2 regions of the Photobacterium sp. NCIMB 13483 genome follow, and region 2 is predicted to be linked to the other one. Evidence: riboswitches for the same ligand, from Rfam matches in the RefSeq annotation. Region 2 holds a riboswitch; the other holds the start of a gene.

Region 1 (5,668 bases), on a different contig from region 2:
AAAAAATCTTGCTTTAAATAATGCATAAAACAATGGTGGGGCAGTGTACCTTGACCAAGTTGCATCACAAATGGGTGCTGGGTATAGGTAGTCCATTGGGGTTGGCAAGCATCAATTAAATCTTGGTATGTCATGTGATCTCTCCTTAGAAGCTGCCAATATAATTTTTGGCTTGGGGCAGTTGGGTTATAACGTGGTGTTTAAATAGAAATTGGGCGTAATTATCGTAGCGTTTAAAATCGATAGCCGCAGGACGCAAAGCAAACCGCGTTAAAGTGTCGTTCCATGCATTATGGTTAAGCTTGTTATCTAACGTATCGGGTGCGTATTGAATAAACTGTTTCCATGCTGCATCTGGGTGATTGATGATATAGGTGGTTGCTTGTGCGATAGCAGTATTAAAAGCAGTGATCGCTTGGCGGTTATAATGTTTGCTGTTGGCAACAAAGATCAATTCATCATAGCTAGGAATACCGTTCTCTTCAGGGAAAAATGATGTAGTTGGGTAGCCCTCTAACGCTAATTGATTGGTTTCAAAGTTACGTAATCCGCCCCAAATAGCATCAACTTTCCCTGATGCTAATGAAGATGATAGCGCCCAGCCGACATTAACGATATTGACATCGCTTAGTTTCACTCCGTGATCAGCAAGCATGGTGCCAATAGTTGCATCTTCATTACCTGCGACTGAAATACCAATGGTTTTACCTTTCAGTTGTGATAAATCAGTGATGCCACTTTTCTTTAATACCATCAATGTATTAAGCGGTGTCGCAATCAGAGTGGCGGTTTTAATTAGAGGTAAGCCAGCAGCGACATCAATCGTTAAATTGGGTTGATAAGAAACGGCAAGATCGATTTTATTGGCGGCGACTAATTTCGGTGGTAATGATGGATCGGCAGGTTGCTGAATATCAACCTCGATTCCATGCTGTTTAAAATACCCGCGTTCTTGAGCAATAATAATCGGACCATGATTTGGGTTAACAAACCAATCAAGCATTAGGCTTACTTTGGTGAGCTTTTGGGAAGCGGTTGCAGCTTCTGCACTCACCGATAGGCCAAACAGCAATAACATTGTTGAAGTAATTAACAAAATACGTTTCACAATAGATCCTTTAAATATTAAGTATTAAATGAGTACTGGTTACAATTTTCTATTTAAGCGGGGTTTACGGTTACCACGGGATCAGGCGTTTTAATAATCTGTCCGTGATGAAATACAGCGATATTGATAACAGTGATAAAATAAATAGCGCGGCAAACATTTCATCAATCATCATCCGTGCATTGGCTTGCAACATTAAATAACCTAAGCCTTTGCTCGCGCCCACCCATTCGCCAGCGACTGCGCCAATCGGAGCAATAACCACCGCGACTCGAATGCCAGAAGCTAGTGCCGGTAGTGCAGCAGGAAAGCGAATATATTTAAGTTGTTGCCATTTGGTCGCGCCCATGGTGGCGGATAACTCAAGGTAACCGGTGGGAGTATTGCGTAAGCCGTCATAACAGCATGTGGTGACAGGGAAAAAGATAATTAACGCTGCCATTACTACTTTAGAACCAATGCCATAGCCTAACCACAGCATTAATACCGGAGCGATAGCAAATACAGGGATGGCTTGGCTGGCAATCAATAACGGTAATAACCATCGTTTAACGGGCTTAAACAGCAGCATTTGTAAGGCAAAAAATAACCCTAATGATAAACCGAGTATCAGCCCTAGAATGATCTCTTGGCTGGTCACCCATGTATTGCTTAACAGAACGTCATAGCGGGAGACTAACCGCTGCGCTACAGCCAGTGGTGGCGGTAAAATAAAGCTCGGCAAGTGAAACACCATCACGGTGAGTTGCCATAACCCAAGTAGCACGCTAATACTGATCAGTAATCGTATCGGTGTTGCAAGTTCACGCTGTGGGTGCCGCTGTTGACGCGGCGATTTGGTAGCGATTAAACGGGTAATATCAGTCATGATCGTGTGCCAATATGTCAAAAATACGTTGCTGGTGGTTCGCTGATTCAGCATCAAAGCGCCGTGGTGGCAATGTTGGCGGCAACGATAATGCCGTTGCGAAAGCGGGTTCGCCTTGCAAAATATACAGCTGATCACTTAATCGAATTGCTTCTTGAGGATCATGAGTTATCAGCACCACGGTTTTGTGCTTGAGTAATTTTACAAACAGATCTTGTAAGCGATAACGAGTGACTGCATCCAATGCGGAGAAAGGTTCATCCATCAATACAATCGGCTGGTCTTGTAATAACGTCCTTGCAAGTGCGACTCGTTGGCGCATACCACCCGATAATTGTTGTGGTAGTAGTTGATGTTTATCTGCTAAACCAACGTGTTCTAATAATGTCATTGCCCGTTGTTTTAAATTGGGTATTGAATCGTGATGACCGAACTTACTGCTAATACAAACATTGTCTAATACCGTTAACCAAGGCAATAACAGATCTTGTTGCGCCATATAAGCGACTCGTCCTGTTAAAGGCTGATTGTCTGAAATCGTTAGTTGACCTTGCCATTGAGTACTTTCGTTGAGTAATCCGGCTAAAAACTTGATCAGGGTGCTTTTACCACAGCCACTTTTTCCCACCAGACAAGTCCATTTATTGGCGGCAATAGTTAGATTAAGATTTTCAATTACCGCATTATTTGTGTTTGAACGGGGGCTGGAGTGATAGCGTAAACTGCCATTAGTAATGGTGATTTCCAGATCAACGGACATGATGATGACCTGCAAAAAAGTGATTCACAGGGCCGTGACCATGGCCGATATTGAGTTCATCGGCAGCGGTTATGGCGGCGGTAATGTAGCGTTTAGCCAAGGTAGTTGCCGTTGTAAGATCATCGCCTTGAGCTAAATAAGACGCGATAGCCGCAGATAGGGTACAACCCGTGCCGTGAGTGTTGTTGGTGTTAATGCGAGGGGTAGTGAGCTCGATAACGTCAGTGGCGAGAATGAGTAAATCAGTGCTATCACTACTTTGTTCTAAATGCCCCCCTTTGAGTAACACTGCATGAGGATTAATCTCCCGTAACGCACTGATCATCGCTTGCATATCAGCCAGTGATTGTGGAATGTCTAAACCTGTTAATGCAGCAGCTTCTGGTAGGTTAGGGGTAATAATATCAGCCAGTGGCAGTAATTCTGTTTTGAGGGTAGTAATGGCATGTTGTTGTAATAATACATCACCGCTTGTGGCAACCATCACTGGATCAATGACTAAAAATTTTGGTTGATAATGACGAATTTTTGTAGCAACCAGTCGAATAATATCACTGTCGGCGAGCATGCCAATTTTGACTGCTTGAATATTTAAATCGCTGAATACGGCGTCCAGCTGTTGCTCAACCATATCAAGAGGAATGGCAAGTATGCCGCTAACGCCTTGCGTATTTTGGGCGGTAATCGCCGTAATAACCGAGCAAGCATAACTGCCTGTTGCTGAAATAGCTTTAATATCAGCTTGAATACCTGCGCCGCCGCCACTGTCTGATCCTGCAATCGTCAATACAATAGGGGTAGTTGTGTGATGCGATGATGGGTTGTGTGACATACTTCATTCCTTACGCGTTAGCATCAGGAACAAGTTATCAAGCGGGGAAGTGTAAACTGCGGCATGAGAGTGTGCAGTTGACTCAGCTTGCATCTATTAACGTTGATAATCCGTTGATAGTTAGTTCCCTCCGCCAGTCTTAACTGGTTCAGGTTCAACGGGTCCCACCATTACAGTGATCTCAGCTTAACGCCCCCCGACTAATGGCAATTATCCTAATTCAGAATAATTTAATTGTCACTCTATTTTATTAAGAAATAACACGTTACGAATACTACGCGAGATTGTTAACACATAACATATTAAATTGGTGAATGTTTTATTGTTGTGATGGCGTGTGGCTTTTTGGTATATGAAGCTGATACTGACTATTTATAAATGAGATAGGTGTCAGTTTTTCGGTGCTTATTTTGATTTGTTATACTGCTAATTCTAATAGCAATGAATTATAAAGAAAATCAGAAACCGATTGATTACAAAGGAACGCTTGTTCGTCATTATTACCATAGACGTACATATTTGTAATCCAGCGTAATTCTTCTTTTTTAAATGTTTCATTTAAGAAATCAGTTGTTTGACCTTTAGTTCTTGAGGCACAAAAAATAATATCACAGCGACGATTATTATTAATTTGTGTTAAACCTGATTCGATAGCACCTCGGTCATCGCCACCCGTAATAATGCCTATTTTTTTATTCTTTAGAATGAATGTTACGGCAAAATCATCCTCATTTGGAATAGTGATACTTGGTATTGTTATTTGCTCTAATTTCTTTGCTAAAAGCCGCAGTGAGGTGGTTTTGCCAGTGTTTGAACTACCATAAAGGACACAAATTAAATTATTTTCAGACATATTTTCAATCGCAGGTTATACCGTTATTGAAAATATAATAACTTATGTTGGTGATTGAAAATTTGCGCTATTCCATAAAAACACAATAATATTGTCTGGTATGGTGAATGCCCATTCAGGTGGCACAAGCTCTAATGGTTGTCATACAAACTACAAAACAGGCGTATATCACTGCCATTAAATTCGTTTTTATATCTGCACATCTTGACGGTTACAAGTGTGGGCTTTAGAAAGATGAAAGACATATGAAAGACAGGGCAGCCATAAAAATATTAAATATATGGCTGTCCTATGCTTGCTGCCTGTGGTTTCTTTACCGCTTTTTTAAAGGTGGGAGTCTGTAAAATTTGAGTTATATTAGTCAAATTGATAACTCTCTAATTGACCTATCTCTTTTTCAGCTTTAGCCATAATTGCTTGTTTTACAAACTCATAAGATAATTCTGGATTATCTTCCATTATCGCTCCAATTTTTGCCCAATGTTCTATTTGTTTTGGTACTGTTCGGCTAAGGGCTTTGGCTTTAATTGTCGCTTTGGCTATTAATTCTTGATCTAGTCTAATACTTGTTGTTGCCATTTTAAATTATTCTTTAGTTTGTTTCTCATATTGTAGTGCATTGTTACATATGTCGTAATTTGTATCTTTATATAAAGCGTCAATAGCTGCTATCTAATGCTTATTCTCTACTGAGAAAAATAGGACAGTCATAAAAGTGTTAAATATATGGGTGTCCTGTTTTTTTGTAATAGTCGTATTTAAATACGACCATTAATATTGTTTCAGTAGCAAAACATAATACGAATAGGTGATATTTGACCTTTAATTATTCCCTTTTGTGTATATTATTTGATATAAACCTATAAAATAGTTTTCCATTCTTTTTTGTTATTACATTGGTTGTATATTTCTCAAAAAATAAACCATAAAGTTTACTCTAAGGTAATGTAATGAAAAAGCTATCTATCTGTATTTTTATCTCTTTAATGTTGTCAGGTGTGGCAAATGCCCATTCAGGTGGTACAAACTCTAATGGTTGTCATACAAATCACAAAACGGGTGTATATCACTGCCATTAAATTTGTTTTCTATCTGTAAATATTGAACATGAAAGACAGGATAGCCATAAAAATATAAAATATATGGCTGTCATTTCTTTGAATTTTCATTATTTATTACAAGTGAAAATAAAGTGCCAGTAGCGATCAGAATTTTATATTTAAGGAATATTTTATGGAAATGCAATG
Region 2 (5,668 bases):
TGATGAGTGTCAAAATTTAACTGCATCACAGATAAAAACCATTATTACCCGTTGTGGTGAGGGGACTAAGTTGGTGTGCTCGGGTAACTTGGCGCAAATTGATTCCAATTATCTATCACCAGTAACATCAGGATTAACTTACATTGTTGAACGGTTTAAACATTTTGAGGGTAGCGCCAATATTTATATTAATGGTGTGGTGCGAAGTCGTTTAGCTGAATTTGCGGAAGAAAATCTTTAAGTCATCGTTGTTGTTTTAATAATATAAGCCGAGCTCTAGGGATAACATACTGAGCTCGGCTTTGTTTATGGCCGTTATTACGCTAAGCCTAAGTAATGACGTAAGTCTGGTTGTTGGGGGGGGGTTAATAGCGCATCAATCTCCCCAAATGCTTTCACTTCTCCGTTATCAATAAAGATGCATTTATTGGCGATTTTTTTAGCATCATCAGGGCTATGAGTGATCATTAATACGGTGATGGCTTGCTGCTGAGCCAGTTGCTGTACCAGCTGTAGCATGTCGTTACGCAACGTAGGATCAAGTGCCGAAAACGGTTCATCAAGCAATAATAAAGGCCGTTGTCGAATTAAACAGCGCGCTAATGCCACCCGCTGCCGCTGTCCGCCAGATAGTTGCTCGGGTAGGCGGGGTAAATACGCTGTTAATCCCACTTTTTCTGCTGCATCATGTACCTGTTGGCGTTGCTGGGTACTCAATTTAAGACGAGGATCAACGCCAAGAGCAATGTTTTCATAGACCGTTAAATGCGGAAATAAATTATGCTCTTGAAACAGCATTGATAATGGCCGTTGAGCAGGATCAAGCGTAATAATTGATTGCTGGTGGATGGTTATATCACCATGTTGTGGCTGTAAAAACCCCGCAATAAGCGCCAATAAGGTACTTTTCCCTGCACCACTTGGACCAATTAACGCCGCAATATCACCTTGTTGAAGGCTAAAGTTAAAGCTTAACTGCATAGGATGTTCATGTTGGCGTTGAGGTTGATAGGTATAACATAATTGGTTTATATCAAGCATGGTGTTTGCCTTTGGTACGCCGAGGCTGGAAACAATATTCAATCGCGCTGAATAAACCTAAGCTGAGTAATAACAATAATAATGCCGCCACAGCAGCACCATCCATGCGATAGCTACCCATTAATTGGAATAAATACAGTGGTAGCGTTTGAAAATCTTGGCTACCAAATAAAGCAATTGCCCCAAGATCACCCAGTGACAATACTAAGCTGATAGCCAATGACTGTGCAATCGGTTTACGCAGTGCTCGCCACTCTACAAGTCGTAATCGAGACCAACCACGCATGCCTAAACTATGACATAACGTATTGTATTGTTGAGCAATATGCAGCATGGGTTGGCTAAGGGTTTTGATCACATAAGGCAGTGCCATTAAAGCATTAACCCCTACTACAACCCAAAAAGCAGCGCCATAGGCATCGGTATATTGACGCAGTAATAAGAAAATACCGGTACTTAATACTAGCCCTGGAGTAACTAAAATAATGGTGCCGATCATTTCAATACTATCGGCACTCAAACGTTGTTTATTTAAGCGTAATTGTCGACTCGCGAGTAAGATCATCATGCCAAAAACAAACGCTAAGCTACATGCCATGACCGCAATTTCAAGTGAATTAGCGACTGCATGCCACAGTGCCGGTTGTTGTAATAACTGCGGCAGTTGACGGTTTAATCCAGCAACAAAAACTGCAATAATTGGTGGGATAACCAGCAATATTGCAGCCACGATCCAACTCCAATCCCACCATTTTGCACGCCAATTATCTTGATAATTAACCACATTTTTACCCACAGAGGCACTAAAGGTTGCTAGTGGTTTGGCAAAGCGATGGCTAAGTAACACTAATCCTCCACAAAGTAACATTTGCCACAGTGCTAAAATAGCACCAGTAGCAAGATCGAAGTCATAGCGAATCGCTTGGTAAATTGCCAGTTCAATGGTGGTTGATTTAGGACCGCCCCCTAGTGACATGATCACCGCAAAACTGGTAAAACACAGCATGAAAATAAGCCCCGCCACATGGGGCAATTGTTGACGTAACCGAGGCCAAGCGACAAGTTTGAATTTATACCAGCCACGAAGATCTAAATGGGCGGCTAATTGATGTTGTTCATAGGGAATTGATTCTAGACTTTGGAGTAAAAAGCGTACCGCTAATGGTAAGTTGAGAAACACATGTGCCAGTAAAATGCCACTTAAACCATAAATGTTTAGTCGGGGTAATCCGAGCCAGCTTAACCCATGGCTAATGATACCGCTTTTGCCGTAGATCGCTAATAAGCCAAACACCGCCACTAATACAGGCATCACTAGCGTCATCGCAAACAAACGTAATAACAGTTGTTTACCTATAAAATTGCGTCGTGATAGTGCGTAAGCAATCGCAATTGCAGGCACAATACTGAGTAAAGTAGACAGCAAGGCTTGGTAAAAACTAAATCGCGTCACATGACGTAGATAAGGATCATGCCATAAGCTACTCAGTTGCCATTGCCCAGCATGAAGTATAAGGCTGGTGATCGCGGCGATCACCAGTAATAAAATAAGCCCGACACTTAATAGTCCGGGCAGAAGTTGAGTTACACGTTTATTCACAACGGTATGCCATTATTGGGTCAGCGCTTGCTGCCATTCTCGAATCCATTCTTTACGCTTGTGAGCCACTTCATCAGCACTAAATTCTAATGCTTTATCTGGCACGCTTAATTGATTAAATGCGGCGGGCAGTGGTTGTTTAGTAACAGGATACATCCAGTTGTGGGTCGCAATTTGAGATTGAAACCCATCACTGACAATGAACTGCATAAATTGATCTGCTAGTTTAGGATGTGGGCTATTTTTCATTTTGGCGGCAACTTCAACCTGCATGTAATGACCTTCTTTAAAGTTGGCCGCTTTATACTGATTTTTATGCTCTTCCATAATGTGATAAGCCGGTGAGGTGGTGTAAGACAATACCATATCAGCTTCACCATCAAGGAACATGCTGTAAGCTTCTGACCAGCCTTTTGTTACCGTTACTGTGTGTTTAGCAAGTTGTTGCCATGCGGCAGTCGCTTTATCGCCGTACACTGATTTTATCCATAACATCAGCCCTTGACCTGGGGTTGAGGTGCGCGGATCTTGGTAGATGACACTGATGTTTTGATCGTTAACCAGCGCTTTTAAACTGGTGGGTGGATGGGGTAATTTGGTGCTGTCATAAACAAACGCAAAATAGCCATAATCAAAAGGAATAAAGGTATCGTCATGCCAACCTTTAGGTAAGGTTAATTTACTTAGATCAACATGTTGTTTTGCCAGTAATCCCGTTTGTTTAGCTTCAGTCATCAGGTTGTTATCAAGCCCCAATAGAATATCCGCTTGGCTACGGCTGCCTTCTAAACGAACTCGATTAAGAATTGATACGCCATCTTCTAAAGAGACAAAGTTAACTTTGCAACCATCGCATTGGGCTTCAAAGGCTTTTTTGATAATAGGTCCAGGCCCCCACTCGGATGAAAACGAGCTGTAGGTATAAACATTAAGGGTATTATCGGCCGCCAAGACGTTATTTGAGAGTAACGCTATCGATATTAGCGGTAAAAGTGTGTAACTGATTTTCACTATGCGCTCCTGATGTCAGCATCCTGCGAACAAAATAAAAAGAGAGAGCGGCACAGGCTTGAGAGGTAGTAGCAGCATGCTGTAATAGCAGCTAGACAGGGGTAAAATACCCATGCGTTTCTCAATTCCTACGCCAGCATTACCTGGTTCAGGTTCAATGGGTTCTGCTATATCAATCAAGATAATAACAACAATCTCAGCCTAATGGCTCCCCAATGAGAACACGAGCATTGTACCTGTAACTTGTACTAAGTTATAGCTTCTGATTTAACTGCCAGTTGTAATCAAATTTAATGTTATCGCCATTGATTTTTTTATGCACTCGATAATGGTTTATATGCTGCAATAAGGCCTGTTGATTACCAAAATCAACGCTATACCAATCATAAATTGACGATAAAGTTGTTTGTTTTGAGTTGGTACGTACCCCTTTATTACTATTAATAAAACGGCTGGCAGCATTGTTGAGTTGTCGATCAAGGTGATGACTATCAAATACTTGAGGCAGTAAGTCAGGACAACCTAAGCTGGCACAATTAACCGCATAATGAATGCGAGGATCGCGCCAAATCGGACGTAATATACGATGTTCAATGTCATTTAAACTTAAGGTTTTATTTGTGATGGTCACAATGGGTTGATCCCAAGGGCCAAAACTGAAAAAACCACCGAGTTTAGTAATTGATGTGATCGGATAATTATCAAGGATCAATTGGACGGTGAGTGCATTATAAAGATTCACCCAATAAGCAAACTGAACATTACGATTATATTGGCGCGGATCAAGTTTAGCTAACTGATTAATATAATTCTGTAATTGCTGTTTATCGGCGGGAGTCACTGCGCTGTAACGAAACAGTGTTTGTTGTGGGCTAACAACTAAGTATTTAGTTAATAATTGTTGCCATGGGTGATGATTGATATCGCGTTGATTGCTGGCCACCTGATCTTGCCAATAAGGTAATAGATCCGCTTTCGGGGCGGCACATAGAGACCAAGAAGCGAAAATCAACAATAAGCTAAACACAATACGCATACTGAACCTGTTATAAAAAGAGATATCAACAGAAGACCGTAATGATATCTGATTTATTACAGCCGAGTAGGGCGATACTAATGCCTGAGATTAACAGGCATTAGTATTAAGATTAGTTAATTTAAGTGAGATAAGTAGGAATATTAGCTTCATATTCAGCAATTTTCGCTTGGTATTGCAGGGTTAAGCCTATGTTATCTAATCCGTTTAATAGACAGTGACGTCGAAATTCGTCAATTTCAAATGGATATTGGTTACCGTTCGCTGTTACTGTCATAGCCGCTAGATCTACGGTGATTTTTGCCCCTTCAGTGGTTGCTACATAATCAAATAACGCATCAATCTGTGGCGTTGTAAGACGAACAGGGATCATTTGGTTATTGATTGAATTGCCATAAAAAATATCAGCAAAACTAGGGGCGATCATTACTTTAATGCCGTAATCGGCTAACGCCCATGGTGCATGTTCACGCGATGATCCACAGCCAAAGTTTTCGCGAGCCAGTAAAATGGTTGCACCTTGGTAACGAGGGGCATTCATTATAAAATCGGGATTAGGTTGTTGACCGCCATCGTCTAAAAAACGCCAATCATGAAATAAATGTTGTCCAAATCCAGTACGGGTTACTTTTTGAAGAAACTGTTTTGGAATAATGGCATCGGTATCAATATTGGCGGTATTTAACGGTACCACTAACCCTGTATGTTGAGTAAAGCCTGTCATAGTTATGTCCTTATTATGCCGATACTGGTTCAAGTTGACGAATATCGACAAAGTGTCCTGCACATGCCGCCGCCGCCGCCATGGCTGGGCTGACTAAGTGGGTACGACCATCTCGTCCCTGACGTCCTTCAAAATTACGGTTACTGGTGGATGCGCATCGCTCTTGAGGGCCTAAGCGATCGTTGTTCATTGCAAGGCACATTGAGCACCCAGGTAAACGCCATTCAAACCCCGCTTCAATAAAGATCTTATCTAG

Evidence for each region. Region 2 has a riboswitch for thiamine pyrophosphate ahead of thiB (thiamine ABC transporter substrate binding subunit). Riboswitches for the same ligand answer to the same signal wherever they lie in the genome.
Region 1: linked by a shared signal. The riboswitch ahead of thiD (bifunctional hydroxymethylpyrimidine kinase/phosphomethylpyrimidine kinase) and the one ahead of thiB (thiamine ABC transporter substrate binding subunit) in region 2 are both predicted to bind thiamine pyrophosphate.

Annotation. Positions count from the first base shown of each region.
Region 1 covers NZ_PYLV01000002.1:323,603-329,270, reverse strand. The annotation lists gene tenA (thiaminase II) at 1-134, opposite strand, end outside; gene C9I86_RS03475 (ABC transporter substrate-binding protein) at 146-1,108, opposite strand; partial or broken gene C9I86_RS03470 (ABC transporter permease) at 1,179-1,898, opposite strand; gene C9I86_RS03465 (ABC transporter ATP-binding protein) at 1,969-2,736, opposite strand; gene thiD (bifunctional hydroxymethylpyrimidine kinase/phosphomethylpyrimidine kinase) at 2,726-3,568, opposite strand; TPP riboswitch at 3,677-3,777, opposite strand; gene C9I86_RS03455 (ATP-binding protein) at 3,987-4,421, opposite strand; gene C9I86_RS20375 (YHYH domain-containing protein) at 4,522-4,602, shown strand; gene C9I86_RS03445 (hypothetical protein) at 4,779-5,000, opposite strand; gene C9I86_RS20370 (YHYH domain-containing protein) at 5,408-5,500, shown strand; gene C9I86_RS03435 (deoxyguanosinetriphosphate triphosphohydrolase) at 5,655-5,668, shown strand, end outside.
Region 2 covers NZ_PYLV01000013.1:35,308-40,975, forward strand. The annotation lists gene C9I86_RS11660 (PhoH family protein) at 1-241, shown strand, start outside; gene thiQ (thiamine ABC transporter ATP-binding protein) at 319-1,041, opposite strand; gene thiP (thiamine/thiamine pyrophosphate ABC transporter permease ThiP) at 1,034-2,641, opposite strand; gene thiB (thiamine ABC transporter substrate binding subunit) at 2,654-3,652, opposite strand; TPP riboswitch at 3,761-3,877, opposite strand; gene C9I86_RS11680 (DUF547 domain-containing protein) at 3,906-4,688, opposite strand; gene leuD (3-isopropylmalate dehydratase small subunit) at 4,810-5,412, opposite strand; gene leuC (3-isopropylmalate dehydratase large subunit) at 5,426-5,668, opposite strand, start outside.